Regions from separate parts of the Enterobacter cloacae complex sp. R_G8 genome, predicted to be linked through region 3. Evidence: predicted binding sites of a transcription regulator. Region 3 holds the regulator's gene; each other region holds the start of a gene.
The links. The regulator LexA, encoded in region 3, represses DNA repair genes until DNA is damaged. The targets are predictions, from matches to a motif close to TNCTGTATGTACATACAGNA.
Positions count from the first base shown of each region.

Region 1: the regulator LexA is predicted to act here: its motif matches at 1,506-1,525, upstream of rmuC (DNA recombination protein RmuC).
Region 2: the regulator LexA is predicted to act here: its motif matches at 6,208-6,227, upstream of metR (HTH-type transcriptional regulator MetR).
Region 4: the regulator LexA is predicted to act here: its motif matches at 3,413-3,432, upstream of umuD (translesion error-prone DNA polymerase V autoproteolytic subunit).

Region 1 covers NZ_CP102246.1:384,561-392,426, forward strand. Annotated here, with positions in the region: gene NQ842_RS01845 (dienelactone hydrolase family protein) at 1-412, opposite strand, end outside; gene udp (uridine phosphorylase) at 668-1,429, shown strand; gene rmuC (DNA recombination protein RmuC) at 1,568-3,025, shown strand; gene ubiE (bifunctional demethylmenaquinone methyltransferase/2-methoxy-6-polyprenyl-1,4-benzoquinol methylase UbiE) at 3,092-3,847, shown strand; gene ubiJ (ubiquinone biosynthesis protein UbiJ) at 3,861-4,466, shown strand; gene ubiB (ubiquinone biosynthesis regulatory protein kinase UbiB) at 4,463-6,103, shown strand; gene tatA (Sec-independent protein translocase subunit TatA) at 6,180-6,434, shown strand; gene tatB (Sec-independent protein translocase protein TatB) at 6,438-6,980, shown strand; gene tatC (Sec-independent protein translocase subunit TatC) at 6,983-7,753, shown strand; gene tatD (3'-5' ssDNA/RNA exonuclease TatD) at 7,795-7,866, shown strand, end outside.
Region 2 covers NZ_CP102246.1:375,552-383,417, forward strand. Annotated here, with positions in the region: gene recQ (ATP-dependent DNA helicase RecQ) at 1-1,124, shown strand, start outside; gene rhtC (threonine export protein RhtC) at 1,186-1,806, shown strand; gene rhtB (homoserine/homoserine lactone efflux protein) at 1,803-2,423, opposite strand; gene pldB (lysophospholipase L2) at 2,535-3,527, shown strand; gene yigL (sugar/pyridoxal phosphate phosphatase YigL) at 3,553-4,353, shown strand; gene NQ842_RS01830 (carboxylate/amino acid/amine transporter) at 4,436-5,335, shown strand; gene metR (HTH-type transcriptional regulator MetR) at 5,223-6,176, opposite strand; gene metE (5-methyltetrahydropteroyltriglutamate--homocysteine S-methyltransferase) at 6,292-7,866, shown strand, end outside.
Region 3 covers NZ_CP102246.1:4,803,840-4,811,705, reverse strand. Annotated here, with positions in the region: gene ubiA (4-hydroxybenzoate octaprenyltransferase) at 1-779, shown strand, start outside; gene plsB (glycerol-3-phosphate 1-O-acyltransferase PlsB) at 878-3,298, opposite strand; gene NQ842_RS22705 (diacylglycerol kinase) at 3,453-3,821, shown strand; gene lexA (transcriptional repressor LexA) at 3,930-4,538, shown strand; gene dinF (MATE family efflux transporter DinF) at 4,603-5,940, shown strand; partial or broken gene NQ842_RS23365 (hypothetical protein) at 5,937-6,011, shown strand; gene NQ842_RS22690 (CsbD family protein) at 6,061-6,270, shown strand; gene zur (zinc uptake transcriptional repressor Zur) at 6,337-6,849, opposite strand; gene NQ842_RS22680 (cupin domain-containing protein) at 6,964-7,452, shown strand; gene traF (conjugal transfer protein TraF) at 7,673-7,866, shown strand, end outside.
Region 4 covers NZ_CP102246.1:2,988,733-2,996,598, reverse strand. Annotated here, with positions in the region: gene NQ842_RS14155 (methyl-accepting chemotaxis protein) at 1-673, opposite strand, end outside; gene NQ842_RS14150 (aldo/keto reductase family oxidoreductase) at 816-1,679, shown strand; gene umuC (translesion error-prone DNA polymerase V subunit UmuC) at 1,716-2,978, opposite strand; gene umuD (translesion error-prone DNA polymerase V autoproteolytic subunit) at 2,962-3,396, opposite strand; gene NQ842_RS14135 (LysR family transcriptional regulator) at 3,546-4,433, opposite strand; gene NQ842_RS14130 (SDR family oxidoreductase) at 4,531-5,589, shown strand; gene NQ842_RS14125 (hypothetical protein) at 5,662-6,108, shown strand; gene NQ842_RS14120 (PLP-dependent aminotransferase family protein) at 6,155-7,558, opposite strand; gene NQ842_RS14115 (arylamine N-acetyltransferase) at 7,693-7,866, shown strand, end outside.

The DNA of each region.
Region 1 (7,866 bases), 530 kb from region 3:
GATGCGCATCACCGCCGTTACGCGCCGCCCAGCTGGCAACATGATCCAGATCGGCCAGCACCTGTGCATCCGGCACTTTGCTGACCAGGTTGCTCAAAAGCGTTGGGATGTCGCTGTAGTCATTCGGATCGCCCTGACGGAAATAGAGCTCTGGCGCAACGGCCAGATAACCTTCCAGCGCCAGTCGGCGGCAGAGGTCGCGAATATGTTCGTGAACGCCGAAAATTTCCTGAACCACAATCACGATCGGCAGCGGACCGTCAGCCGATTTTGGTCGCGCGTGGTAAGCAGGCATATTCTCCCCCTGCGAGGGAATGGAGGTCTCTCCCGCCGTGATGGCGTCTTCAGGCGTTGAGACGATGGTCGAGGCATGCGGGGCCGCAGCAGGTGCAAAACCGGTTTTTTCAGTCATGGCATTCTCCGTACCAATGAGTTAGCGCAAAGGTAAATATAGACACCAGGTTAACAACCCACAGTGCCTTAAACGGTCTATCTTTTGTGCAGCACGCCACGATATAACTTGTTAATGTGATGTAAATCACTTTTTTATGGAAATTTACTGCAATCATTTTCATTCATGGTGAGATGTGTCACGAAATTATGCGTATTGCTTCTGTAAAGTACCGTTTTACTTCTTCTGACTAACCGACCCACAGAGGAGTCACCTATGTCTAAGTCTGATGTTTTTCATCTCGGCCTCACCAAAAACGATTTACAAGGGGCTACGCTCGCTATCGTCCCGGGCGATCCTGAGCGTGTGGAAAAGATCGCCGCGCTGATGGATAAGCCGGTTAAGCTGGCAGCCCATCGTGAATTCACCACCTGGCGTGCAGAGCTGGATGGTAAGGCCGTGATTGTGTGCTCTACCGGTATCGGTGGCCCGTCTACCTCCATTGCCGTTGAAGAGCTGGCGCAGCTGGGCATCCGTACTTTCCTGCGTATCGGTACCACTGGCGCTATTCAGCCACATATTAACGTCGGCGACGTGCTGGTCACGACCGCGTCCGTGCGCCTGGATGGCGCAAGCCTGCACTTTGCACCGATGGAGTTCCCGGCGGTTGCCGATTTCGAATGTACGACGGCGCTGGTTGAAGCGGCGAAATCCGTTGGCGCCACCACGCACGTGGGCGTAACCGCCTCTTCCGATACCTTCTACCCAGGCCAGGAGCGTTACGACACCTTCTCTGGCCGTGTGGTGAGCCGTTTTAAAGGTTCTATGGAAGAGTGGCAGTCTATGGGCGTGATGAACTATGAGATGGAATCCGCAACGCTGCTGACCATGTGCGCAAGCCAGGGTCTGCGTGCCGGTATGGTGGCGGGCGTTATCGTCAACCGTACCCAGCAGGAGATCCCGAACGCCGAAACCATGAAGCAGACCGAAAGTCATGCGGTGAAAATCGTGGTTGAAGCCGCGCGTCGTCTGATCTAGTTCCCTCTATTGCAACCAAAGGCCGACACGTTCGGCCTTTATTTTTTGCGTAGCGCCTCGCAGGAAAACCCTTTCAAACTGGACGTTTATACAGCACAATCTTATTTTGTGCGGTAATACGTTGATGCAGGGGGCATTGTGGATCTCTCAATCCTGATTTACGCGGTGATTGCGCTGGCGGGCGTGGCGATAGGCTGGCTGATTTCCAGCTATCAGCACGCGCAGCAAAAGGCCGACCAGCTGGCAGAGCGTGAAGAGATAGTCGCCGAGCTAAGCGGGGCAAAACAGCAACTTGCGTTGAGTGAACACTGGCGAGACGAGTGCGAGTTACTCAACAACGAACTGCGCAATCTGCGTGATATCAACACTTCACTGGAAGCCGATCTCCGTGAAGTAACGACCCGCCTTGAATCCACTCAACTGCATGCGGAAGATAAAATCCGCCAGATGATCAACAGCGAGCAGCGTCTCAGCGAACAGTTTGAGAACCTCGCAAACCGCATTTTTGAACACAGCAACCGCCGCGTTGATGAACAAAACCGCCAGAGTCTGAACAGTCTCCTGACGCCTCTGCGTGAGCAACTGGACGGTTTCCGTCGTCAGGTGCAGGACAGCTTTGGTCAGGAGGCCCGTGAGCGCCACACCCTGGCACATGAAATTCGTAATCTGCAGCAGCTGAATGCGCAAATGGCGCAGGAGGCGGTCAACCTGACCCGTGCCCTGAAAGGGGATAACAAAACGCAGGGTAACTGGGGTGAAGTCGTCCTCACCCGGGTGCTGGAAGCTTCTGGTCTGCGTGAAGGGTATGAATACGAAACTCAGGTCAGCATCGAAAACGACGCCCGCTCGCGAATGCAGCCGGATGTCATCGTGCGTTTGCCGCAGGGCAAGGATGTGGTGATTGACGCCAAAATGACGCTGGTGGCCTATGAGCGTTACTTCAACGCGGAGGATGACTACATCCGCGAATCGGCGCTACAGGAGCACATTGCCTCCGTGCGGAACCATATTCGTCTGCTGGGCAGAAAAGACTACCAGCAGCTGCCGGGGCTGCGCTCACTTGACTATGTCCTGATGTTTATCCCGGTAGAGCCCGCGTTTCTGCTGGCACTCGACAGACAGCCCGAACTGATAACTGAAGCGCTGAAAAACAACATTATGCTGGTCAGTCCCACCACGCTGCTGGTGGCGTTACGCACCATTGCCAACCTGTGGCGCTATGAACATCAGAGCCGCAACGCGCAGCAGATTGCCGATCGCGCCAGCAAGCTGTACGACAAAATGCGCCTCTTTGTGGATGATATGTCCTCGGTCGGGCAAAGCCTGGACCGCGCGCAGGACAACTACCGCCAGGCGATGAAAAAACTCGCCTCCGGGCGTGGCAATCTGCTGGCGCAAGCCGAAGCCTTCCGCGGACTGGGGGTAGAGGTTAAACGCGAGATTAATCCGGAACTGGTTGAACAAGCCACGGCACAGGACGAAGAGTTTCGCCTGCGGGAAGGCGCTGATGAACAAAAGAGAGACAGTGAAGACAACGAGTTAGCGGCAGAGTTATCGCCAGACCCGCATCTGGCGCGTTTCTTACGTGGTGGTTGAAACGTAGGGCAAACGCGCCCAATCTGTTACACTTCACGAACATTTTACTGATAAGCAGGCTCTGAGATGGTTGACGATTCACAAGACACGACGCACTTTGGCTTTCAGACTGTCGCCAAAGCGCAGAAAGCTGACATGGTGGCCCACGTATTTCATTCCGTGGCGGCGAAGTACGATGTGATGAATGACTTGATGTCATTCGGCATTCATCGCTTGTGGAAGCGCTTCACCATCGACTGTAGCGGTGTACGTCGTGGACAAACGGTACTGGATCTTGCCGGTGGTACTGGCGATTTGACCGCGAAGTTCTCCCGTCTGGTGGGTGAAACCGGGCGTGTCGTTCTGGCCGACATCAATGACTCCATGCTGAAAATGGGACGCGAGAAGCTGCGTAACATCGGCGTGGTGGGGAATGTTGAGTATGTGCAGGCAAACGCCGAAGCGCTGCCGTTCCCGGACAACACCTTTGACTGCATCACCATCTCGTTTGGCCTGCGTAACGTTACTGATAAAGAAAAAGCGTTGCGCTCAATGTATCGCGTGCTGAAACCGGGCGGACGTCTGCTGGTGCTTGAGTTCTCCAAACCGATTATCGAGCCGCTGAGCAAAGCCTACGACGCCTATTCATTCCACGTTCTGCCGCGTATCGGCGAGCTGGTGGCAAACGACGCAGAAAGCTACCGCTATCTGGCGGAATCCATTCGCATGCATCCGGATCAGGACACTCTGAAGGCCATGATGCAGGACGCGGCGTTTGAAAACGTTGAGTATTTCAACATGACGGCGGGTGTCGTCGCACTGCATCGCGGTTATAAGTTCTGAGTGGAGGTGTCCCGTGCCCTTTAAACCCTTAGTCACCGCAGGCATCGAGAATGTACTGAATGCCTTCCTCTATCGTGCGCCGGCGCTAAAAGCCGCGCGTCAGCGGCTTAATGGGAAGGTATTACGCATCGTTTTAAAAGAGTTCTCGACGCCGCTTGTGCTGGTCTTCAGCGAACGCCAGCTTGACGTTCTGGGGGAGTGGGAAGGAGAAGCCGACTGCTCTGTTATCACGCACATGAGCGTGCTGCCAAAACTGCGTGACCGCCAGCAGCTGACGGCGCTGATCCGTAGCGGTGAGCTGGAAGTGGAAGGCGACATACAGGTCGTACAAAATTTCGTTGCGCTCAGCGATCTGGCTGAGTTCGACCCGGCAGAGCTGCTTGCGCCTTTTATTGGCGACATTGCAGCGGAAGGGATCGGCAAAGCCCTGCATGGCGGTACCGCGTTCCTGCGTAAAAGCCTGCAACGTCAGCAGCGCTATGCGGCAGAAGTGCTGACCGAAGAGTGGCGTATGGCCCCCGGACCGCTGGAAGTGGCCTGGTTCGCGGAAGAGACCGCGGCTGTTGAACGTGCGGTTGATGCGTTAACCAAACGGCTGGAAAAACTGGAGGGCAAATGACGCCTGGTGAAATTCGGCGCCTCTATTTTATCGTCCACACCTTTTTGAGTTACGGGCTCGACGAGCTTATCCCCAAAATGCGTATCACGCTGCCGCTTCGTATCTGGCGGCGGATGTTGTTCTGGATGCCTAATCGCCATAAAGGTCAGCCGCTGGGTGAACGCCTGCGTCTGGCGCTACAGGAGCTGGGCCCGGTATGGATTAAGTTCGGGCAAATGCTCTCTACCCGTCGCGATCTTTTCCCGCCACAGATTGCCGATCAGCTGGCGCTGCTGCAGGATCGCGTGGCCCCGTTTGACGGCGTGCGCGCGAAAAAACAGATCGAAGAGGCGATGGGCAATATTCCTGTTGAGACCTGGTTCGACGATTTCGACATTCAGCCTTTGGCTTCTGCCTCCATTGCCCAGGTGCATACCGCACGTCTGAAAGAGAATGGCAAAGAAGTCGTTATCAAAGTTATCCGCCCGGATATCCTGCCGATCATCAAAGCGGACATGAAGCTTATCTATCGTCTGGCGCGCTGGGTTCCACGTCTGCTCCCTGACGGACGCCGCCTGCGCCCGCTGGAGGTGGTACGGGAATACGAAAAAACGCTAATCGATGAACTGAACCTGCTGCGCGAGTCGGCAAACGCCATCCAGCTGCGTCGCAATTTTGAAAACAGCCCGATGCTGTATGTCCCTGAAGTCTATTCTGACTACTGCAGCCAGAACATGATGGTTATGGAGCGTATTTACGGTATTCCTGTCTCGGATGTCGTGGCCCTGGAGAAGCAGGGAACGAACATGAAACTGTTGGCCGAACGTGGTGTACAAGTCTTCTTTACCCAGGTCTTCCGCGACAGCTTTTTCCACGCAGACATGCATCCGGGCAATATCTTTGTGAGCTATGAGCATCCGGATGACCCGCAATATATCGGCATTGACTGCGGTATTGTCGGTTCGCTGAATAAAGAAGATAAGCGTTATCTGGCGGAGAATTTTATCGCCTTCTTTAACCGCGACTACCGTAAGGTGGCCGAACTGCACGTCGATTCAGGATGGGTTCCGCCGGATACCAATGTCGAAGAGTTCGAGTTTGCCATCCGTACCGTCTGCGAACCGATTTTTGAAAAACCGCTGGCGGAAATCTCGTTCGGTCACGTGCTACTGAATCTGTTTAACACCGCTCGCCGCTTCAACATGGAAGTGCAGCCACAGCTTGTTTTACTCCAGAAAACATTACTTTACGTTGAAGGTGTAGGTCGACAGCTCTATCCTCAGTTAGACTTGTGGAAGACGGCGAAACCTTTCCTGGAATCCTGGATTAAAGATCAGGTTGGCATTCCGGCACTGGTACGTGCGTTCAAAGATAAAGCCCCGTTCTGGGTTGAAAAAATGCCGGAGCTTCCTGAACTGGTGTATGACAGTTTGCGTCAGAGCAAGAACCTGCAACTCAGCATGGATAAAATCGCCCACGAGCTTCAGTCGAATCGTGTGCGTCAGGGCCAGTCTCGCTATCTGTTTGGTATTGGCGCAACACTGCTGCTAAGTGGTACGTTGTTGTTAATCAACCGTCCGGACTGGCAGATGGCGCCCGCCTGGCTGATGGCCGCCGGAATAGTGGTCTGGTTCGTTGGCTGGAGAAAGACGCGCTGAACAGTCGTCGCTATCACCAGGCTGCGTACGTATAATGCGGCCTGACTAATTAATCATCTATCACTGAGGAATTTGTATGGGTGGTATCAGTATCTGGCAATTGTTAATTATTGCCGTCATCGTCGTGCTGCTGTTTGGCACCAAAAAGCTCGGTTCTATCGGTTCCGATCTGGGCGCGTCTATCAAAGGCTTCAAAAAAGCGATGAGCGATGATGAGAACAAGCAGGATAAAACCAGCCAGGATGCTGATTTCACTGCTAAGTCCATCTCCGACAAGCAAGAAGATGCCAAAAAGGAAGACGCTAAACGCCACGATAAAGAGCAGGTATAAGTCGTGTTCGACATTGGTTTTGGTGAACTGCTGCTGGTCTTTGTGATTGGCCTGATTGTGCTGGGTCCGCAGCGTTTACCCGTTGCAGTAAAAACGGTTGCGGGGTGGGTGCGTGCGCTTCGTTCGCTGGCGACTACCGTACAGAACGAGCTGGCGCAGGAGCTTAAGCTGCAGGAATTTCAGGAAAGCCTGAAAAAGGTTGAGAAGGCGAGCATGGATAACCTGACGCCGGAACTGAAAGCTTCAATGGATGAACTGCGCGAAGCGGCAGAATCCATGAAGCGCTCCTACAGCGTCAACGATCCTGAAAAAGCGAGCGATGAAGCAAACACCATTCACAACCCGGTGGTGAAGAACAGTGAAGCGCAGCGCGAGGGCGTAACGCCTGCCAGCGCGGAGCATCAGGCCACCGCGCCTGAACATACGCCGCAGGAACCTGAACTGAAAAAACAGGCGCAGCCGGAAGACCCTGTGGTCAAAGCGGCTGAGGCAAAGCCCGCCGCGCCTGTTACCGAATCATCCCCCTCGTCGAGTGATAAAGCGTAAACATGGCAGTAGATGATACTCAACCGCTCATTACGCACCTCATAGAGCTGCGTAAGCGCCTGTTAAACTGCATTATTGCGGTTTTCGTTATTTTCTTATGCCTGGTTTATTTCGCCAACGATATCTACCAGGTTGTCTCTGCGCCGCTGATAAAGCAGATGCCGCTGGGCGCGACGATGATCGCGACGGACGTTGCTTCGCCGTTCTTCACGCCCATTAAGCTCACGTTCTGGGTATCGTTGATTGCTTCTGCTCCGGTCATTCTTTACCAGGTCTGGGCGTTTGTGGCGCCGGCCTTGTATAAGCATGAACGCAAACTGGTGATCCCGCTGCTGGTCTCCAGCTCGCTGCTGTTCTATATCGGCATGGCGTTTGCCTATTTCGTGGTCTTCCCGCTGGCCTTCGGCTTCCTGACGCATACCGCGCCGGAAGGGGTACAGGTGTCGACCGATATCGCCAGCTATCTCAGCTTTGTGATGGCGCTGTTTATGGCGTTCGGCGTGGCGTTCGAAGTGCCGGTAGCGATTGTGCTGCTTTGTTGGGTAGGGGTGACAACCCCGGATGACCTGCGTAAGAAGCGTCCGTATATCCTGGTCGGCGCATTTGTGGTCGGCATGCTGCTGACGCCGCCCGATGTCTTCTCGCAAACGCTGCTGGCCATACCGATGTATTGCCTGTTTGAGGTTGGCGTCTTCTTCTCACGTTTCTATGTGGGGAAAGGGCGTCGATCAGAGGACGAAGACGACGTCTCTGAAAAGAGCAGTGAAGAGTAAAACCAGCCGCCCGTCAGGGCGGTTGTCATATGGGGATCTGCATGTTTGATATCGGACTCAACCTGACCAGTTCGCAGTTTGCGAAAGATCGTGACGACGTGGTGGCGCGTGCA
Region 2 (7,866 bases), 520 kb from region 3:
GCAAGTCAGGCATCATTTACTGTAACAGCCGCGCGAAGGTGGAAGACACCGCTGCGCGTCTGCAAAACCGCGGCTTTAGCGCGGCGGCCTATCATGCCGGGTTAGAAAACCATATCCGCGCCGACGTGCAGGAAAAATTCCAGCGCGATGATCTGCAGATTGTGGTGGCGACGGTGGCATTCGGGATGGGCATTAACAAGCCCAACGTCCGCTTTGTGGTGCACTTCGATATTCCACGAAATATCGAATCCTACTATCAGGAAACCGGCCGCGCCGGACGTGATGGCCTGCCTGCGGAAGCGATGCTGTTTTACGATCCGGCCGATATGGCGTGGCTGCGCCGCTGTCTGGAAGAGAAACCGCAGGGACAGCTGCAGGATATCGAGCGTCACAAGCTCAACGCCATGGGTGCGTTTGCTGAAGCGCAAACCTGCCGCCGTCTGGTGCTGCTCAACTACTTTGGTGAGGGGCGTCAGGAGCCGTGCGGCAACTGCGATATCTGTCTCGACCCGCCGAAGCAGTACGATGGCCTGATGGACGCGCGTAAGGCGCTCTCGACCATTTACCGTGTGAACCAGCGCTTCGGGATGGGCTATGTGGTGGAAGTGTTACGTGGCGCCAATAACCAGCGTATCCGCGACATGGGCCACGATAAGCTGCCCGTCTACGGTATTGGTAAGGACCAGAGCCACGAGCATTGGGTCAGCATTATTCGCCAGTTGATTCACCTCGGCTTTGCCACACAGAACATCGCCCAGCACTCCGCGCTTCAGCTCACCGAAGCTGCGCGTCCGGTACTGCGCGGGGATGTTGAACTCAAGCTCGCCGTGCCGCGCGTTGTCGCCCTGAAACCGCGGGTGATGCAAAAATCTTACGGCGGTAACTACGATCGCAAGCTGTTTGCCAAACTGCGCAAGCTGCGTAAAGCGATTGCTGATGAAGAGAACATTCCGCCATATGTGGTCTTCAACGACGCGACGCTGATCGAGATGGCCGAGCAAATGCCGCTCAGCGCCAGCGAAATGCTCAGCGTCAACGGCGTCGGTACGCGCAAGCTGGAGCGCTTTGGTAAAGCGTTCATGGCGCTCATCCGTTCACATGCCGATGGTGATGATGAGGAGTAGTCAGCCGGGCAAAAAAGTGCCAGGATGATGACTCACTGAATTATTTCCCCGCGAGCTAATTATGTTAATGCTATTTCTTACCGTGGCGTTAGTGCACATCGTTGCGCTGATGAGCCCAGGCCCTGACTTTTTCTTCGTGTCACAAACCGCCGTCAGCCGCTCCCGCAAAGAGGCGATGATGGGCGTGCTCGGTATTACCATGGGCGTCATGGTCTGGGCGGCAGTCGCACTGCTCGGTCTGAACCTGATTCTGGCGAAGATGGCCTGGCTGCATAACATCATTATGGTCGGTGGTGGCCTGTACCTGTGCTGGATGGGCTACCAGATGCTGCGCGGGGCGCTGAAGAAAGAAGAGAAAAAGCCGCAAGAGCCGAAGGTCGAGCTGGCTACGGGCGGCCGTAGCTTTGTGAAAGGGCTGCTGACCAACCTGGCGAACCCGAAAGCGATTATCTATTTCGGCTCTGTCTTCTCCCTGTTCGTGGGCGACAGCGTGGGGGCGGGTGCGCGCTGGGGGATCTTCCTGCTGATCGTGGTTGAGACGTTTGCGTGGTTCACCGTTGTTGCCAGCCTGTTTGCCTTACCGGCGATGCGCCGTGGCTATCAGCGCATCGCGAAGTGGATTGACGGCTTCGCCGGCGCGCTGTTCGCCGGCTTTGGTATTCATCTTATTATTTCTCGCTAAGCGTGACGCGCTGACGCAAGCAGCGCGCCAACCAGCATAAACAGCGAACCAAAGACTTTATTCAGGGCCTTCATCTGTTTAGGCCCTTTAATCCATGCCGCAATTCGCTGCGCCAGCGTCGCGTAGCCAATCATCACAATAATATCGACAACAATGGTGGTCACGCCCAGGACTACGTACTGCATTACCTGCGGCTGATGCGGGACGATAAACTGTGGGAACAGGGCGGCCAGAAAAACGATGCTTTTGGGGTTGGTCAGATTCACAAACACCGCCCGCTTAAACAGGCGACCGCGCGTTTGCGTCCGGGCGAGGGTGTTCAGGTCAATCGAGCCTGCTGCGCGCCACTGCTGAATGCCGAGCCAAATCAGATACGCCGCACCGGCCCATTTCAGCACTTCAAACGCCAGCACCGAGCGGGAGAACAACGTCCCCAGACCAATACCGACCAGCACAATGTGAATACCCAGCCCAGCCTGCAAACCGGCAATAGACGCCACCGCCCCGCGATAACCGTGGTTAATGGAGGTTGTCATGGTATTAATTGCGCCCGAACCCGGTGAAAGGCTGAGGATGATGGATGTCAGCAGGTAAGCGAACCACCACTCAAAGGTCATTTGAAACTCCCGAATCGTCTGTTTTTATGCCACAATACGCTATTGTTGAGTCATTTTGTGACCGGTTACGAAAAAAACGATATTCCCTGAATTACGGGGGGTGGAAACCCGATGTTGCAGCAGAAAAAGGACTGGGAAACACGAGAAAACGCATTTGCTGCTTTCTCCATGGGGCCGCTGACCGATTTCTGGCGCCAGCGTGAGGAAGATGAGTTTACAGGCGTCGGGAATATCCCGGTACGCTTTGTTCGTTTCCGTGATGTAAAAAACGATAGGGTCATCGTGGTCTGTCCCGGTCGTATTGAGAGCTACATTAAATACGCTGAACTGGCCTATGACCTGTTCCATCTGGGCTTCGACGTGTTGATTATCGACCACCGCGGGCAGGGACTGTCCGGGCGTATGTTATCCGACACCCATCGCGGTCATGTGGATAACTTCAGCGATTATGTCGACGATCTTGCCGCATTCTGGCAGCAGGAAGTCGAGCCTGGACCGTGGCGTAAGCGCTATATTCTGGCGCACTCGATGGGCGGCGCGATTTCAACGCTGTTTTTACAACGTTATGAGCACCAGTGCGATGCCATTGCGCTCACCGCGCCGATGTATGGCATCGTCATGCGTTTTCCTGACTGGATGGTGCGCCATATCCTTGACTGGGCTGAGGGCCATCAGCGCATTCGTGAAGGGTACGCCATCGGGACGGGGCGCTGGCGCGCATTGCCGTTTGCTCTGAACGTGCTGACCCATAGCCGGCAACGGTATCGACGTAACCTGCGTTTTTATGCCGATGAACCGCGCCTGCGCGTAGGTGGCCCAACGTATCATTGGGTACGGGAGGGCATTCTTGCCGGTGAACAGGTTCTGGCAGGGGTTGGTTGTGATGATACGCCGACGCTGCTGATCCAGGCAGAAGAAGAGCGTGTGGTGGATAACCGCATGCACGACCGTTTTTGTGAATTGCGCGCTGCCGCGGGTCACCCCTGTGAAGGGGGTAAACCACTGGTCATCAACGGCGCGTACCATGAGATCCTTTTCGAAAAGGACGCTATGCGCTCAGTCGCGCTCAACGCCATTGTTGAATTTTTCGACAGGCATAACTGATTTTTTATTGAGGTTAAATTTCCCTATGTACCAGGTTGTTGCATCTGACTTAGATGGCACGCTGCTTTCCCCCGACCACACCCTGTCGCCTTACGCGAAAGAGACGTTAAAACTGCTGACTGCCCGCGGCGTGAACTTTGTGTTTGCCACCGGGCGCCACCACGTGGACGTGGGGCAGATCCGCGATAACCTGGAGATCAAATCGTACATGATCACCTCCAACGGTGCGCGCGTGCACGACACCGATGGCAATCTGATCTTTACCCACAACCTGGATCGCGATATTGCCGCCGATCTGTTCGGTGTGGTGCACAATAATCCGGCTATCGTCACGAACGTTTACCGCGATGATGACTGGTTCATGAACCGTCATCGCCCGGAAGAGATGCGTTTCTTCAAAGAAGCGGTGTTTAACTACTCCCTGTATGAGCCAGGTCTGCTGGAGCCGGAAGGGATCAGCAAAGTCTTCTTTACCTGCGAAAGTCACGAAGAACTGCTGCCGCTGGAGCAGGCGATCAACGCCCGTTGGGGCGACCGCGTCAACGTAAGCTTCTCCACGCTGACCTGCCTGGAAGTGATGGCGGGGGGTGTCTCCAAAGGTCACGCCTTGGAAGCGGTAGCCAAACGCATGGGCTTTGAGCTGAAAGACTGTATCGCCTTTGGTGATGGCATGAACGATGCTGAGATGCTCTCGATGGCGGGTAAAGGCTGCATCATGCAGAACGCGCACCAGCGCCTGAAAGACCTGCACCCGGAGCTGGAAGTGATCGGCACTAACGCAGACAACGCGGTACCGAAATATCTGCGCAAGCTGTTCCTTGAATAATCTTCATTTGATTATTTATCGCTCAGTTGTCAACTAAAGAGTTCGCTACAATGCCTCTCCTTCTTTCTGAGAGACAAGCATTGTGGCGCTACTCATTATCACCACTATCCTGTGGGCCTTCTCCTTTAGCCTGATTGGCGAATACCTTGCCGGTTCGGTCGATAGCTATTTCTCGGTGCTGATGCGCGTGGGGCTGGCGGCGCTGGTGTTCCTGCCCTTTTTGCGGATGCGCGGACAATCACTGAAAACCATTCTGCTCTATATGCTGGTGGGGGCGATGCAGCTCGGCATCATGTATCTGTTCAGCTTTCGGGCGTATATCTACTTGTCCGTTTCGGAGTTCCTGCTCTTTACGGTGCTGACGCCGCTCTACATCACGCTGATTTACGACCTGCTCAGCAGGCGTCGTCTGCGTTGGGGCTATCTGTTGAGCGCGGCGCTGGCGGTGATTGGCGCGGCGATTATTCGCTACGATAAAGTGAGCGATCACTTCTGGACCGGCCTGATGTTCGTGCAGTTAGCAAACATCAGCTTCGCCATCGGCATGGTGGGCTACAAGCGCCTGATGGAAACCCGCCCGATGCCGCAGCACAACGCCTTTGCCTGGTTCTATCTGGGGGCGGCAGTGGTTGCGGTCGCGGCGTGGTTTATGCTGGGTAACCCGCAAAAGCTACCTACCACCTCCGTGCAGTGGGGCATTCTGGTCTGGCTGGGCGTGGTGGCCTCGGGGCTGGGGTACTTCATGTGGAACTACGGCGCTACACAGGTAGACGCCGGTACGCTGGGGATCATGAACAATGTGCATGTACCCGCGGGGCTGCTGGTTAATCTTGCCATCTGGCAGCAACAGCCACACTGGCCAAGTTTCCTTATTGGGGGAGCGGTGATCCTGGCTTCGCTGTGGGTACATCGGCGTTGGGTCGCTCCGCGCTCCGCACAAACGGAAGATGGTCGCACGCGTGGTTCCGCGTTGAGCGAATAAACGCTTCCGTAATCGGCTGACGCTGCTCGCCATCGCGCACGGCGGCGTACAGCCGGCTCCACAGTCCTTCACCCAGGGTTTTGGTGACCACCAGGCCCTGGCGTTCAAAACTCTCCACCACCCAATGCGGCAGCGCCGCGATGCCCATTCTGGCGGCCACCATCTGAATCAACAGCAACGTATTATCCACGCTTTTCAGCTGTGGGCTGATACCCGCTGGCTGCAGGAAATGGCGCCAGATGTCCAGGCGACTGCGCTGCACCGGGTATATCAGCAGTGTCTCAGTCGCCAGGTCTTCCGGGGTGATACGCGTCTTGCTGGCCAGCGGATGATCCGGCGCCAGCACCAGGCGCACCTCATAATCGAACATCGGTGAATAGTGCAGGCCACTACGTGGCAGGATGTCTGATGTCATGACCAGATCCAGCTCGCCCTGCTGGAGAGACGGCTGCGGGTCAAACGTCACGCCGGAGGTAAAGTCCATCTCCACCTGCGGCCACTTCTGGCGGAAGTTCTCAAGCGCGGGAGTTAACCACTGAATACAGCTGTGGCACTCAATGGCGATACGCAATTTAGTCTGCTGCGGCTCATTACAGGACTGAAGCGCGCTGGCAATCTGCGGCAGCACCTGATTAGCCAGTTGCAGGAGGATCTCGCCCTGCGGGGTAAAGCGCAGCGGCTGGCTCTTACGCACAAACAGACGAAAGCCGAGACGTTGTTCCAGATCGCTGAACTGGTGAGAAAGGGCGGACTGAGTCTGGTGCAGTGAGGCCGCCGCCGCCGCGAGAGAACCGCAGTTTCGCAACGCTTGTAGCGTTTTCAGGTGTTTTATCTCGATCATGAAAGTCCTTCACTTCGCCATGAACATTTTGCGCTTGAGGAATATACAGTACCTGCCAATTATAGAAGTGTAAACATCTGGACGTCTAAATAACGAATTTCACAAGGGGCATGACATGACAATCCGCAATCACACTCTCGGTTTCCCTCGCGTTGGCCTGCGTCGCGAGCTAAAAAAAGCACAAGAAAGCTACTGGGCAGGAAACACCACGCGTGAAGAGCTGCTGGCAGTGGGCCGCGAACTGCGTGCCCGCCACTGGGAGCAGCAAAAACAGGCGGGGGTAGACCTGCTGCCGGTGGGCGATTTCGCCTGGTACGACCATGTTCTGACGACCAGCCTGCTGCTTGGCAACGTACCGGCTCGTCATCAGAACAACGATGGATCGGTAGATATCGACACGCTGTTCCGCATCGGACGCGGCCGTGCGCCAACCGGTGAGCCAGCGGCAGCGGCGGAAATGACCAAGTGGTTTAACACCAACTATCACTATATGGTGCCGGAATTTGTTAAAGGGCAGCAGTTCAAACTGACCTGGACCCAGTTACTGGATGAAGTGGACGAAGCGCTGGCGCTGGGGCATCAGGTGAAACCGGTGCTGCTGGGGCCTGTGACCTACCTGTGGTTGGGGAAAGTCAAAGGCGAGCCGTTCGATCGTCTGAGCCTGCTGAAGGACATTCTGCCGGTCTACAAACAGGTGCTGATTGAGCTGGGCAAACGCGGTATTCAGTGGGTGCAAATTGACGAGCCAGCGCTGGTGCTCGAACTGCCACAAGCATGGCTTGAGGCTTTCAAACCGGCTTACGATGCACTCACCGGGCAGGTGAAGCTGTTGCTTACCACCTACTTTGAAGGTGTGACGCCGAACCTCGGCACCATCACCAGATTGCCGGTGCAGGGCCTGCACGTTGACCTGGTGCACGGCAAAGATAATGTCGCAGAACTGCATAAACGCCTGCCAGCGGACTGGCTGCTTTCTGCCGGTCTGGTGAATGGTCGTAACGTCTGGCGCGCCGATCTGACAGAGAAATATGCGCAGATTAAGGATATCGTCGGCAAACGTGAATTGTGGGTTGCCTCTTCCTGCTCCCTGCTGCACAGCCCGATCGATCTCAGCGTAGAAACCCGTCTGGATGCGGAAGTGAAGAGCTGGTTCGCCTTTGCGCTGCAAAAATGTGAAGAGCTGGCTCTGCTGCGTGATGCCCTGAACAGCGGTGACACGGCGGCGATTACCGAATGGAGCGCCCCGATTCAGGCGCGCCGTCACTCGGCTCGCGTTCACAACCCGGCGGTGGAAAAACGCCTGGCGGCCATCACCGCGCAGGACAGCCAGCGTCAAAGCCCGTATGAAGTGCGTGCTGAAGCCCAGCGTGCCCGTTTCAACTTACCTGCATGGCCAACCACCACCATCGGTTCCTTCCCGCAAACTACCGAGATCCGCGGTCTTCGTCTGGACTTCAAAAAGGGCAACCTTGATGCGGCCAACTACCGCACCGGCATCGCGGAACATATCAAACAGGCGATTGTGGAGCAGGAGCGCTTAGGTCTGGACGTGCTGGTTCACGGGGAGGCAGAGCGTAACGACATGGTGGAGTACTTCGGTGAACATCTGGACGGTTTTGTCTTTACCCAAAACGGCTGGGTACAGAGCTACGGCTCCCGCTGTGTAAAACCACCGGTGGTGATCGGTGAC
Region 3 (7,866 bases):
CGACATTATGGGCGCTATGGGTGGCGACGCCGGGCGTTCCACCGCTGTGGATCCTGGGCGTGTTTGTGGCCGGTGTCTGGCTGATGCGTGCGGCGGGCTGTGTGGTCAATGACTACGCCGATCGTAAATTCGACGGACATGTGAAACGGACAGCCAATCGTCCGTTACCCAGTGGGCAGGTCACAGAGAAAGAGGCCCGCGTGCTGTTCATCGTGCTGGTGCTGCTCTCCTTCCTGCTGGTGTTAACCCTCAACACCATGACCATCCTGCTTTCCGTTGCGGCTCTCGCGCTGGCCTGGGTCTATCCGTTTATGAAACGCTATACTCATCTGCCGCAGGTGGTGCTGGGCGCGGCGTTTGGCTGGTCGATCCCGATGGCGTTTGCGGCGGTCAGTGAGTCGGTACCGCTGAGCTGCTGGCTGATGTTCCTGGCGAACATTCTCTGGGCTGTGGCTTACGACACGCAATATGCGATGGTCGACCGCGATGACGATCTGAAAATTGGTATTAAATCGACCGCCATTCTGTTTGGTCGTCACGATAAGCTGATTATCGGTATCCTGCAGATTGCCGTGCTGGCACTGATGGTGGCGATTGGCCGCCTGAACGGGCTGAACTGGGAGTTTTACTGGTCAGTGCTGGTGGCGGGACTGCTGTTTGCTTACCAGCAGAAGCTGATCGCAAAGCGTGAGCGTGATGCCTGTTTTAAAGCGTTTATGAATAATAACTACGTGGGCCTGGTGCTGTTTCTGGGGCTGGCGATGAGCTATTTTGGCTAAAATAAAGCCCGGTGACGCTGAAGCTTACCGGGCCTGCATGATATGAAGCGTCAGATTGTGAGCCGGGTAAGGCGAAGCCGCCACCCGGCTTTTTCACATCACTCGCCCTGCGTCGCACTCTCAATCGTCAAACGCACGTCGGAGGTAATCAGCTCTGCCAGCATCTGATACACCTTCAGCGTCTCTTCCGGCTCGGCATCGCCCGTGTCGCTAATGAACCCTTCATCACGCAGCGTCAGTACCAGTGAACTGAAGACCGCTTTGTCGAAGAATTCCGGGGCGTTGATGCCGTGCAGAACGGACAGACGCTGCGCCAGCGTCCGACTCTCTTTCTCCAGCGTACCGCGGTTAATGGATGGGTTCGCGCTCAGCAGCCAGAAGGTGATAGCGTAGCGCTGCAGCGTTTCACGCGCACCCGCCGCCAGCAGTTGCAGCGTGCGGGAGCGTGACGGATTAATATGCAGCTCATCGTTAACGACGGTAATCAGCCCCTGACGACGCAACTCCTCGGTCATTTTATCCAGCTCAATCGCCAGTTCATCCTTGCTCCAGCGCAGGAACAGCTCTGCTTTCAGCATCGGATAGAGCGTCTCCACATGACGCAGCAGCTCCTGACGAGAAATACGGCGATGCTGGGTAATGATCGCCGCCATCAGCGACGGTAGCATCAGCATGTGGGCGATATTGTTACGATAGTAGGTCATCAGCACCGCCTGCTCGCGCGGGAGAATGATGATGTCGCCAATCGTATCTTTCTCGACTTCAAACTTGTTCATCTGCAGCGCATGGTCGATCAGCTCGCTCGCCGTGCTGGCAGGCGTCGTTGAATCCACCGAATAGGGAACGTTGCGCATCAGGTCAAGATAGCAATCCAGCTGCTCCGTAAGCTGTTCACGGGTCAGCGAGCGTTGACGTGACGCCAGCAGTGCAGTACAGCACAGGTTCATGGCGTTTGCGGCACCGGCGTTGTTAATACGCACCATCAGCTCAGCCGCGATACCGTTAACCGTTGGCGTCAGCCAGGCCGGACGCACCGCTTCGATAGGATCGATAGACTCGCGCCACTCAGGGACATGGTTGTTCAGGTACGTCATCAACGGCATTGGCTCGCCGAAGTTCACGTAGCCCTGGCCGAGATTGCGTAACTTGCTCAGACCGCGCAGCATCTGCGGCAGGCTCTCTTTCTCTTTGGTCGCCCCACGCAGCTCTTTGGCGTAAGTCCCCACTTCCATGACGTGCTCGTAGCCAATGTAAATGGGTACCAGCGTGATCGGACGGGTACCGCCGCGCAGCATTGCCTGGATGGTCATCGACAGCGTGCCGGTTTTCGGATCCAGCAGACGGCCGGTGCGTGAACGTCCCCCCTCCACGAAGTACTCAACGGAATAACCGCGGCTGAACAGCTCGCCCAGATATTCGCGGAACACGGTAGAGTAGAGCTTGTTGCCCTTAAAGGTACGACGAATAAAGAACGCCCCCAGACGGCGGAAAATCGGGCCTGCTGGCCAGAAGTTCAGGTTGATACCGGCCGCGATGTGCGGAGGCACCAGTCCCTGGTGATAAAGCACATACGAGAGAAGCAGGTAGTCCATGTGGCTGCGGTGGCAGGGCACATAAACAATTTCATGGCCGTCATGCGCCAGTTGGCGAACGCGCTCGGCGTTATGGACGTTAATGCCCTGATAGAGGCGGTTCCATGTGAAGCCAAGGATGCGGTCAGAAAGACGGATCATCTCATAGGAGAAGTTCGCGGCGATCTCTTCCATCAGCGCAATAGCGTTCTGCTGTGCTTTTTCGTGAGAAATCTTCTTAGTGCGCGCTTCGTCTTCAACGGCACGGGCGATCGCTTTGGAGGCCAGCAGCTTGTTGAACAGGTCCTGACGTGCCGGAAGACGCGGTCCCACGGCGGCCAGACGCTGACGAGCGAAATGCATGCGCGCCACGCGCGCCAGTTTTTGCGCGATGATCTTATCGGTGCCGTGCTCGTCCGCCATTCTGCGCAGCGAGACGGAAGGGGAGAAACGCACAAAGCTGTCGCGTCCCAGCCAGGAGACGGCGAAGAATTTCTGGATGCCATTAAGCATGCGTAACGGTGGGTTCTCTTCCCCTTTTTCGCGGCCCGGACGACGACCAAACATCACTGACACCGGCACCATTTGCACATCCAGATCGGGATTGCTGCGATGCAGGTCGAGATAGTCGTGGAACAGCTTAATGGACTCTTCTTTTGGCGTGTAATAGGTAAACACGCGTGGCCCACCGTGAATGAATACGTATCGCGGCAACAGCGTACCGTCGACTTCTAACGGTTCAAGCGGGTCAGGTAAGTCATGCGCCAGACATTGGGCGCGAAGCGTCAGCAAGTCTGCCTTCGAGTTGTAAGGCAAAACATACATAATAGGGCGCGACGTATCGAGCCCCAATTCCAGCGCGGGTTCTGCTGGGATAGACTTACTTTTTACCAGGACGCTTAATGGTAAATTAAGTAATTTGTAGTAAATTCGTGGCCAGCCAGACATAAACGATGTAAAGCCTCTGGTTAATAATGCAATTGCGGCGCAAGGATAACAGAAAGCGCGCGAAATTACTGTTGTTACCCGTCATACTTCAGGCTACAGCGCAACACGTTGCGCCTCCTGTTATTGACGCTATTTCAAATAAAAGGTTCTTTTAATGGCCAATAATACCACTGGGTTAACCCGAATCATCAAAGCCGCCGGCTATTCCTGGAAAGGTTTCCGTGCCGCGTGGATCAACGAAGCCGCATTTCGCCAGGAGGGCATCGCCGCAATTGTCGCCGTGATTATCGCCTGTTTCCTTGATGTTGATGCGATGACCCGCGTGCTGCTGATCGGCTCTGTACTGTTGGTGATGATAGTGGAAATTCTTAATAGCGCTATTGAGGCCGTTGTAGACCGTATCGGCTCTGATTTCCATGAGCTCTCTGGCCGGGCGAAAGACATGGGGTCTGCTGCCGTGTTGCTGGCGATTATTACTGCAGCTATTACCTGGGTCACGCTGCTTTGGTCACATTTCCGATGAGCCTCGAGGAATAATTAAGTCCCTGGTTTTTTGTGCAGTTTTTGGTTCCAAAATCGCCTTTGACTGTATATACTCACAGCATAACTGTATATACACCCAGGGGGCGGAATGAAAGCGTTAACGACCAGGCAGCAAGAGGTGTTTGATCTCATCCGGGATCATATCGGCCAGACGGGTATGCCACCCACGCGTGCGGAAATCGCTCAGCGTCTGGGCTTCCGTTCTCCGAACGCTGCCGAGGAACACCTGAAAGCGCTGGCGCGTAAAGGCGTGATTGAAATTGTATCGGGTGCTTCACGCGGTATCCGCCTGCTGGTGGAAGAAGAGACAGGCATTCCGCTGATAGGCCGCGTCGCTGCAGGTGAACCTCTGCTGGCGCAACAGCATATCGAAGGCCACTACCAGGTTGATCCTGGCATGTTCAAACCGAGCGCGGATTTCCTGCTGCGCGTAAGCGGTATGTCCATGAAAGACATCGGTATTCTTGACGGCGATCTGCTTGCGGTGCATAAAACGCAAGACGTGCGTAACGGCCAGGTTGTCGTGGCACGCATCGATGATGAAGTGACGGTTAAGCGTCTGAAAAAACAGGGCAATACCGTCCAGTTGTTGCCGGAAAACAGCGAGTTTTCCCCCATTGTGGTTGACCTGCGCGAGCAAAACTTCTCTATCGAGGGGCTGGCAGTAGGGGTTATTCGCAATGGAGAATGGCTGTAATCTCATCCTGACAGGCTACGGATCCGCCGTGGCCTGATCCCTCATCCACTCCCGGTATTTTTTCATGTCACTGCTGACGGCATCCGATAAGGCATTGTGGCGTCTTGCACTGCCGATGATTTTTTCCAATATCACCGTTCCGCTGCTGGGGCTGGTGGATACGGCAGTTATTGGTCACCTTGATTCACCCATCTATCTGGGCGGCGTGGCGATTGGCGCAACGGCGACCAGCTTCCTTTTTATGCTCCTGCTTTTTTTGCGCATGAGCACCACCGGACTCACGGCGCAGGCGTACGGTGCTAAAGATCCTTTGCGTCTGGCGCGTGCGCTGGTTCAGCCGTTAATTCTGGCGCTTGGGGCCGGCGCGTTAATCGCTATATTGCGTACCCCACTGATTGACCTGGCGCTGCATATCGTTGGCGGCAGCGAAGCGGTACTGGAGCAGGCACGACGCTTCCTTGAAATTCGTTGGCTCAGTGCGCCCGCGTCGCTGGCCAATCTGGTCCTGCTGGGGTGGTTACTCGGCGTGCAGTACGCCCGCGCGCCCGTGATCCTGCTGGTGGTAGGCAACCTCCTCAACATCGTGCTCGATCTCTGGCTGGTGATGGGCCTGCACATGAATGTGCAGGGTGCGGCACTGGCGACGGCGATTGCTGAATACGGGACGTTTATCCTCGGTCTGTGGATGGTCTGGCGGGTGCTGGTCATGCGCGGGATCTCTCTTGCGCTGCTGAAGAGCGCATGGCGCGGTAATATTCGCACGCTGTTGGCGCTCAATCGCGACATCATGCTGCGCTCCTTGCTGCTCCAGCTCTGCTTCGGCGCACTGACGGTCTTTGGCGCACGGCTTGGGCCAGACATCGTTGCGGTGAATGCCGTTCTGATGACGCTGCTGACCTTTACCGCCTATGCGCTGGATGGCTTTGCCTATGCTGTCGAAGCGCATTCCGGCCAGGCATATGGCGCACGTGAAAGTGGTCAGCTGCGGGATGTCTGGCGGGCGGCCTGTCGGCAGTCGGGGCTGGTGGCGCTGGTGTTTGCGCTGATTTACGCCTGTTTTGGCGAACAGATTATTGCGTTACTGACCTCCCTTCCTGCACTGCGCGAGCTGGCAAGCCATTACCTCATCTGGCAGGTCATTTTGCCGGTGGTGGGGGTCTGGTGTTACCTGCTGGACGGCATGTTTATTGGCGCGACGCGAGGTGCGGAGATGCGTAACAGCATGGCGGTGGCGGCGGCTGGTTTTGCCCTGACGTTACTGACGCTCCCCTGGCTGGGTAACCATGGCTTATGGCTCTCTCTGGCGGTCTTTCTCGCATTGCGGGGGGTGTCGCTGGGCTTTATCTGGTACCGTCACTGGCAAAACAATACCTGGCTTCCTTCCCGTCACGATATATCGTGACGGTTAAAGATTCCGAATATGAAATAAACCGCCGAATCCTTAACTACAATTATTATCACGTCCAGCAGAAAAGAACGTAACGGACGTTACGAACCGACGCTTAACTATGAGGACACGATGATGAATAAAGACGAAATCGGCGGCAACTGGAAGCAGTTCAAAGGTAAAGCGAAAGAACAGTGGGGTAAGCTGACGGATGACGATATGACGGTCATCGAAGGTAAACGCGATCAGCTTGTCGGGAAAATTCAGGAACGTTACGGCTACGCGAAAGACCAGGCTGAAAAAGAAGTCGGCGACTGGGAAAAACGCAACGACTACCGTTGGTAAGCGGATAATACCCGCAAGTACAAGGAAGTACTCCCTGAGGGCGGCCATGAGCCGCCTTTACTATGATTAGCGTGGCTTTTTCTTTACGAGGATCGAGTGGTCGTGGTGGCATTCATCCTGATGCCGACAGGCCTCTACTTCGACACACACTGAGCACAGACCATGCGCTTCAATCACATTATGACGCAAAGCAAAGCCCATTCTGGCTGCGAGCGTATGCATAATATCTTCTACGCCTTCCGCACCTTCTTCTTTCACCACGCCACAACGGTCGCAGATAAACATGGCCGATGTGTGGGTTGGCTGGTCAAAAAGATGACATAGCACATAGCTGTTTGTGGATTCGACCTTGTGTACAAACCCTTGTTCTAACAGGAAATCGAGTGCACGATAGACCGTAGGCGGTTTAGCCTGCGGCTCGCTTTCGCGCAGCAGATCGAGCAGGTCGTATGCGCTGATGGCGCCCTGTTGCAGGCTCATCAGGCGTAATACTTCAAGGCGCTGCGGAGTCAGGCGCACATTGCGTTGCGCGCACAGCTTCTCTGCCTGCGCTAACAGCTCTTTTGTGGACTTATCCATTCAGCACCTCGGATGTTATAGGATGGAAACCCTCACTTTATCATGTTCTGGTAAAAACGCCGAGATCCGCCAGGCTGTGCTATACCTGACCCATCGCAAACCGGGAAATTAACCATGAAAAAACCTGACTGTATTCGGCACTGGCGAGATGTGGAAGAGCCAGATAATTCAACCTATCCCGACAGTAACGAGCTTTTCTCTATCGGTGCACCGCTGGCCCGCCACCTTGGCCTTCGGCGGATTGGTATTCACCACGAACGTTTGCCGCCCGGACGTCGAACCTCCTATCCCCACGCGGAAAGCGACGAAGAGGAGTTCATCTATGTGCTGGAAGGGTATCCGGAAGCCTGGATTAACGGCTATTTGTGGAAGCTCGAACCCGGCGACAGCGTAGGCTTTCCCGCTGGTACAGGCATCTGCCATACCTTTATTAATAACACTGAAGAAGAGGTGCGATTACTGGTGGTTGGCGAGGCTAATAAGAAGCACAACCGAATCTACTATCCGCTTAATCCGGAGTATGCCGCCACGCGTGAAGATCGCTGGGTTGATCATCCCCCTCAGTTCTTTGGGCCGCACGATGGAAAACCTGGGAAAAAATAATTTCCTCTTCTATAAATATTGAGGGCCGTCACAAATAACAACAGGCCTGTCCGGAGTTTTACTTAAGGAAATAGCGGGTCTTTTTGTACTTATTCACAGCAATAGTTCGTTCCTGTTTGGGTGATAACAGACAGGGTGATGTTATTAACGACAATAAGACGAGCATACTGTGAAAAAACATTTTAAATTTTCGGTGGTTAGCATCGCTGTCTCCCTGTTTATGGCAAATCAGGCGGGAGCAGCCAATACCTGGACAGAATCACGTAGCGACGCAATGGGTGGCACGGGCGTTGCTTCAGGCAGCTATGGCAGCGGGGTGTTAATCAACCCCGCGCTGCTGGCAAAGGCAAAACCGGACGATGATGTGACGGTTATTTTACCGTCCGTCGGCGTGCAGGTGACGGATGAAGACAA
Region 4 (7,866 bases), 1.8 Mb from region 3:
TGGTTTTCAGCGGTTTTAACAGCAGGTGCTGTAAACCCTGCCAGATCACCACCAGCACGGCGATAACGGCCAGGAAAATTGCCGCCAGCGTCCACTGCATCTGGGTAAAGCTGCTCTGGTTCTCTTCGGTAGCGGCTTTCAGCAGGGTATTGTTCTCGGCACGCCAGCGGTTATAGACCGCTTCCATAGCGTCCTGCGCCTGCTGCGCATCCAGATCGCCATAGGCCTGGTAGTTGTCGGCACGCAGATACTCAATCGACAGACGCATCACTTCATGCATCTGGTTCCAGGATTTCAGCATCTCGTCGGTTAGCGCCGCATTCTGGCCGTTAACCTGCGGCAGGGCCTGCCACTGTTTGTTATAGGCTTCAGCTTTAGCCAGAGAGTCGCCCGCGGTGCCAAGCAGTTTGTTGATCGCCTCCAGGGACGCCGGATCGCGCTGATTTTTCAGGTAGCGGATCGCCACTCGCGTCACGGTGACGCGCGTTTTGATAAGGGTGTTAACGCTGTCGCTCAGGCTCTCCTGCTGGGCATTAAGCACCCCGGAGTTCTGGAAGTTATGGCGATCGTTGCTGACGGCAGAGTAGAACAACCCTCCCGTGACAACTTGCAGCAGGCAGAATATGGTGAGAGCAAAGATAATTCCGGTAATCACGTGCAGATTTTTCAGCATAGCGGTCGTCCGTAAGAAAGTGCAGGGGTACACAAATACTATCGTCGTAGGGAATTTAAACTTTAATTTAACTCGCGCTTAACTAAGGGTTCCCGACAGGAACCTGTTGTAAATCCGGATCATTTAGATGAGGAAGGTGAACATGAGCAGCATTGATAAAAGCGGGACATTCGCGCTCGGGACGCGAACGGTAAAACGACTGGGTTACGGCGCGATGCAGCTGGCCGGGCCGGGCGTTTTTGGCCCACCGAAGGACAAAAATGCCGCGCTGGAGGTGCTCCGGGAAGCCGTGGCGGCGGGCGTGAATCATATCGATACCAGCGATTTTTATGGTCCGCATGTGACTAACCAGCTGATCCGTGAGGCGCTGCATCCGTACCGGGACGATCTGACCCTCGTCACCAAAATCGGTGCGCGTCGCGACGATAAAGGTGCCTGGCTGCCGGCCTTTTCCGCACAGGAGCTGACCCGGGCGGTGCATGACAACCTGCGTAATCTGCAGCTGGATGTGCTGGACGTGGTTAACCTGCGGATTATGTTTAGCACACACGGACCGGCGGAAGGCTCGATCGCTGAACCGCTGTCCACTCTGGCCGAGCTACAGCAGCAAGGGCTGGTGCGACATATTGGTCTGAGCAATGTCACGGCCACGCAGGTTGCCGAGGCGCAGAAGATGGTACCCGTGGTGTGTGTGCAAAACATGTACAACATCGTGAACCGGAGTGACGATGCGCTGGTGGATTCGCTTGCGCAGCAGGGGATTGCCTATGTGCCATTCTTCCCGCTGGGCGGTTTTACGCCGCTGCAATCTTCCGGGCTGCAGGCGGTGGCGGACGACCTGGGGGCGACACCGATGCAGGTTGCGCTGGCCTGGCTGCTGCAACGTTCTCCAAACATTCTGCTGATCCCGGGAACCTCTTCCGTGGCGCATCTGCGGCAAAACCTCGCGGCAGGGGATCTGGTGTTACCGCCTGACGCACTGGCTACGCTGAATGCGCTGGTGTAATCACGCATAAAAAAGCCCGGAGGGATCCGGGCTTTGTTATTTAACGACTGGCAAATCGGAATAGCGCGTGGTGTAGCAGGGCGACAGCATATCCCGCTTCATCGCCCAGGATTTCACCGCCCCCTGGCCCGCAAACCACACAGACCCCCGGCCTGAACGGTTAAGGTGGTCGATAACCTGCATCAGGGCTGTGCTGTCTGGCCGCGGTGGGTGTTCATCGAACAGGCTAAGCTGTGCCACGCCCTGACTGAAAAAGTCACTGAGCATGACGCCTGCTTTCATATAGCGATGCCCCTCTTTCCAGATTCGGTTCAATGACTCGATAGCTACCCTGATAATATCCCGCGTATCGTTGGTGGGGATCGTCAGCTTGCCGGAGGCCTGGTTACCATAAAAAACCTCATCCTCTGCATGCGGGCTGGTGCGAATAAACACGCTGATATAGCAGCAAAACTGTTTCTCTTCGCGCAGCTTCTCGGCGGCGCGTTCCGCATAGGCGCAGATCGCCTGGTGCATATCGTCATACCGGGTGATACGGCTGCCGAAGGAGCGGCTGCAGATGATTTGTTGCTTTGTTGGCGAAAACTCTTCCAGCGCCAGACACGGTTCACCGCGTAACTCGCGGGCAGTTCTTTCCAGCACGACATTGAAGTGTTTACGGATCACCCAGCTTGAACATTCCGCCAGATGCAGGGCAGACTCGATCCCCATCAGATTCAGTTTTTTGCTGATCCTGCGCCCGACGCCCCACACTTCGCTGACCGGTACCAGTGACAGCAGTTTACGCTGACGATCGATATTCGATAAATCCACCACGCCGTTGGTTTTCTTCCAGGTTTTGGCGGCATGGTTAGCCAGCTTGGCTAAGGTTTTGGTGGGCGCAATGCCCACCCCGACCAGCAGTCCGGTCTCTTTGTACAGGCGCTGGCGGATTTCCTGCCCGAACGCCTCCAGACTCATGCAGTGGCTGATGCCCGTCAGATCCAGAAAGGCTTCATCAATCGAGTAGATCTCCACTCTCGGGGCCATCTCTTCAAGGATGGTCATCACCCGGCGGCTCATATCCGCATACAGCGCATAATTGGAGCTAAAGACGTGTACCTTCTGGCGTCTCAGCTCATCCTTCAGCTTGAAGTAGGGACCGGCCATGCCGATCCCCAATGCTTTTGCTTCTGCTGAACGTGAAATGATACACCCGTCGTTATTTGAAACGACCACCACGGGTTTCCCCTTAAGGTCGGGCCGAAACGCCGTCTCGCAGGAGGTGTAAAAACTGTTTACGTCAACGAGCGCGAACATGGCGGTTAGCTTTCAGGGTAAACGTCACAACGCCGAAGATCTCCAGCTCGTCTTCCGCGGCAAAAACGACCGGCGCGTAGTCAGGATTATGGGGGATGAGCTGAAGACGCGGATGCGTTTGCAGCTCCTTCACGGTAAATTCGCCCGCGACCGCCGCAATCACAATATCGCCATGAACGGCGGTTAACGAACGGTCAACCACCAGCAGGTCGCCATGGCTGATCCCTGCGCCAATCATCGAATCACCGCTCACCCTGACAAAATAGGTCGCGCTGGGGTGTTTGATCACCAGCTTGTTCAGGTCAAGGCTGTCCTCGACATAATCCTGAGCAGGGCTGGGGAAGCCACAGGGCACCCGCTCCATAAACAACGGAAGCAATAGCGTGGCATCAGGCCCCAAAGGAGAGATCAACTGCATAATGGTTAACTCATATTACTGTGTTTATATACAGTATTCATGATTAACCAGAACGATCAAGAGACGGGAGGGGAATTTTCCGGAACTCGTTGAAAGTCGAAAAATTTTAGTTCAACAAGGCGCGCTGGCGAGTATGCATCCAGGAATGTTTAATTTTTCTTAATTATTTCAGGCAGTAGCTGTTCTATGACCCCGACAACGCTTCTGACCCTGTGTGGAATAAAGCGAGCGTCCGGGTAAACCGCATAGAGAAAGCGGTCGGGTAACCGCCACGCGGGGAGTACCGGCACCAGCGTACCGGTTTGCAACGCCCGTGCCGCGAGCGGTAGCTGCATACCGCCAATACCCATGCCTGCCTCCAGCGCCTGTAACAGGGCGTCGCTGGTATTGGCCCGGAAAACGGTATTCACTGCAATATCAATCGTTTCGTCATCAGAAACCAGGCGAAGAGGTGCGTCCAGCGGGATACCGCTGAATCGCACGTGGGGAAGCGCCGCCAGCGCGTACACGGACTCTACCGGCGGGAATGACGGGGCAGCAAAGAGTGGCGTTTCAATGCGTGCCAGTACGCGTGCCGCGTGGGTTTGCGGAGGCTCTGCGCTCAGTCGTAGCGCCACATCCACTCCTTCGGTGACCAGATCGGCGATACGGTCATCAAGCGAAACCTGCAGATGTAATTCAGGATTCATGCGCTGTAGTGTCAGCAGGCGCGGCAACACGATCTGGCCCAGGCCACTCGGCAACTGCACATGTACGGCCCCCTGATATTGATGCTCAACCGGGTTCAGGCGTCGCTCTGCTTCCTGCATGGCCTCCAGCACAAGCTGCATATCCCGCCGGTAACGCTCACCCTGCGCGGTGAGCTTCATCCTGCGCGTTGTACGATGCAGCAATACCACACCGAGCTCTTCCTCAAGGGCGGCGATCTGCTGGCTGACGGCGGACTGCTTGATCCCGGCCAGGCGGGCGGCAGCGGAAAAGGAGCCGGCTTCGGCGACGCGCAGAAAGGTGGAAATGGCGTTGAGCTTATTATTCATTTCGTGATTCTGCTTATAAATGCCATCGGATTCGGGGGATATATCAGGAAAAAATAATAGATCACACTGTGTCTGTCACCCCTTTCGGAGAAACACCATGAATAAGACGCAGCAACACAGGGTCGCACTGGTCGCTGGCGCCAGCGGGATTGTTGGCAATCAGCTGGTCAAAACGCTTTTGCGCCATCAGTGGGAGGTTATTGGCCTGAGCCGCCAGGCGGTATCTCACCCTGACGGCATTGCGATGGTTAATGTCGATTTACTGGATGCGCAGGACAGCGCGCGGGCACTGTCAGCGCTCAGCGGGATCACTCATGTGTTTTACAGCGCCTGGGTCAACGCCGCGAACTGGACAGAGATGGTTGAACCGAACGTCACCATGCTGCGCCATCTGGTCAGTAATCTCGAAAACACGGCCCCTCTTGAGACGGTCAGCCTGATGCAGGGCTACAAAGTCTACGGCGCGCATCTTGGCCCGTTTAAAACCCCGGCACGTGAAAGCGATCCCGGCGTACCGGGGGCAGAGTTTAATGCGGCCCAGCTCAGGTGGCTTAGCGATTTTCAACGCGGAAAACAGTGGCACTGGAGCGCCATCAGACCGGGTGTGGTGGGTAGCACGGTGCCAGGCAACACCATGAATCTTGCCCTGAGCATCGCGCTGTACGCCTCATTGTGTAAGGCGCTGGATTTACCGCTGCGTTTTCCCGGCTCTGAACAGACCTGGCACAGCATTGTTGATCATACCGACGGCGAATTGCTGGCAGAGGCGACCATGTGGGCCGCCACGTCGCCGGCAGCAGAGAACCAGGCATTCAACGTGAATAACGGGGATATCTGGCGCTGGAGCGAGCTGTGGCCACGCATTGCACGCTGGTTTGAACTGGAGTCTGCCCCCCCGGTCCGGCTCTCATTTCAGCAGCTGTTTACGGACTACCGTGCGGTATGGCGCGAACTTGCCGCAGCTCGCGGGCTGGTGGAAAGCGAGATTTTGCAGCTGAACGACGGACAGTTTGCCGACTTCGTGTTTGGCTGGCATTACGACATGTTTGGTGATGGCAGCAAGCTGCGACGGGCGGGATTCACCGCCATGCGGGCCACCGACGAGATGTTTTTCAGCCTGTTCGCACAGCTCAGGGCGGCACGCATTATTCCCTGACAGGGGGCATGTTGTTCTCAGGAACGAACCCGTTATACTCGCTCATGACGGTGATCAACGGGATTGGTGAATATGCGGGAAGCAATCAGCGTTTTATTAATGGCTCTGCCGGTTATTGGGTTATGTCTGGTGATAAGGAATGGAGTGAGGTCATTTCGCCAGCCAAAACGCATCGTTTCAGATGCCCATGGTAAGAAGAAAATATCCACTAACCCGTGGTTTTTTGATTGTTTTTCCCGCAAGGTTTATTTTTATGATGAGCGCTATTTTTATGAAATTCAGAAGGATAGAACCACTCAGATTGAACTGGCCAGGATAGTAAACATTAAGCCGGGATCGACGATGGTTAATAATCGTCGGATCTGGTCAGTAATCTATGTTGAAAACGGAAGGGAAAAACAGGTGCAGTTTTACCCGAACGTAACGATGTTTAATCATAATTTCTCTGCTTTTTTGATAGCGGTAAAAAACGCCAATCCACACGCCGATATTAAAAATCTTTCCGTTTTCAATTTCTGAATGCCACCATGCGGTATGCAGAGACGATCAAGCCAGTCAGTAACCATTAACGCATCGACGCTCTGAACGCGGTACCCGCCAGCTCGTGACAAATCGCGCCGATCTGTTCCACAGCGTTGAGCAACTGGGGCGTGGGTTCATTCGCGCAATTTAAGCGCAGGAAGTTCATCAGCTCCGCCCCCGGGGAAAACAGCGGGCCAGGGCTGACGCCAATGCCCAGCGCCAGCGCGCGACGATGCACCTCCAGCGCATTGACCTGGTGTGGAAGTTCAACCCACAGCAAGAAACCGGCGGCGGGGGCGGTAATACGCGTACCCGGCGGGAAGCACGCCTCCACCCGCGCGGTAACGGCCTGTATCCCTTCGGCGATGCGAACTTTCAACCGTCGAAGATGGCGATCGTAGTCACCACTGGCGAGTATTTCGCTCGTCGCGGCTTCAATTAACGGTGCGCCTGCCCACTCCCCGGCCATGCGGGCCTGTAAGACCTGCGTGTGGTAACGTCCGGCGGCAATCCACCCGATACGCCAGCCTGGCGCAAGGGTTTTGGACAATGAGCTACAGTAGAGCACATTCCCGCTCTGGTCGAAGGCCTTGCAGGCCGGAGGCCGTTGGCCTTCACCCACCAGGTCCCCATAAACATCGTCCTCAATAAGAGGGATGCCCGCCTCTTCAAGCAGGGCAACCAGCTCCTGTTTACCAGCGACGGACATGCTGGCGCCGAGCGGATTTTGCACCGTGGGCGAGGCCAGCACAGCCGCGGGACGGTGACAGCGAATGGCCTCAGCCAGCGGTGCCAGTAACAGGCCTTCGACGGGATCGGTTGGGATCTGCAACGCCTTCAGACCTAAATCCTCCAGCAGCAGTAGCGTGCCGAAGTAAGCGGGGGACTCAATCGCCACCACATCACCCGGCTGGCACACGGCCCGCAAAGCCAGACGCAGCGCCTGCGTTGCACCCGCGGTGATGACCAGATCGACTGCACCAAAATGGGCTCCCCACTGTGCCGCGCGTGCGGCGACCCTGTTGCGCAGATCCACTCGCCCCGGCGGCAGGCTGTAGCTCTGACCGTGTGCTTCCAGACGACGGCTGGCCGCATGAAGCGCGCGATGCAACGTATCTCCCGGTAGCCAGGTGGGGTCGGGCAGTGCGGCCCCCAGTGGCACCAGGCGCGCTTCTGCGCGACTGAAAAGCGAGCGGGCGATGGCTGACATGGTCACCGGTACCGGGCCGGGAGGCGTGTGGGATGATGGCTCGTTCTGTGGCACGCGGGGCTGGTGGACGTAATAGCCCGAACGCGGACGGGCAACAATCAGGCCTTCGGCCTCGAGGCAACGAAGGGCTTCGAGGGCCGTCGGGAGGCTAACGTGCTCGCGCTCTGCCAGTTTACGCGCGGAGATCATCCGGTCACCGGGTCGCAATGCACCTGAAGCCAGGGTAAGGCGCAGCATCTCTGCAATCCGGCGGTAATGGGGGGACGGGACGGACATGGGATCTGTACAGTCTGATTTTCGATAAAACTGACTATACAGCCAATGCGGAGCGCCATCTATAGTGTCCGGCATGTTCAGGACAAGGAGGCACTATGCACAGCGACAACTTTGATATTTCTACCTATTTCAAACGCATAAACTATACCGGGCCAGCGGCGGCCGATACCGCCACCCTGCATGCGCTGATGCGTCATCAGCTCTTTGCGGTCCCTTTTGAAAATCTGGACGTACAGGCAGGCAAAATGGTCTCGCTGGTACCCGAAGAG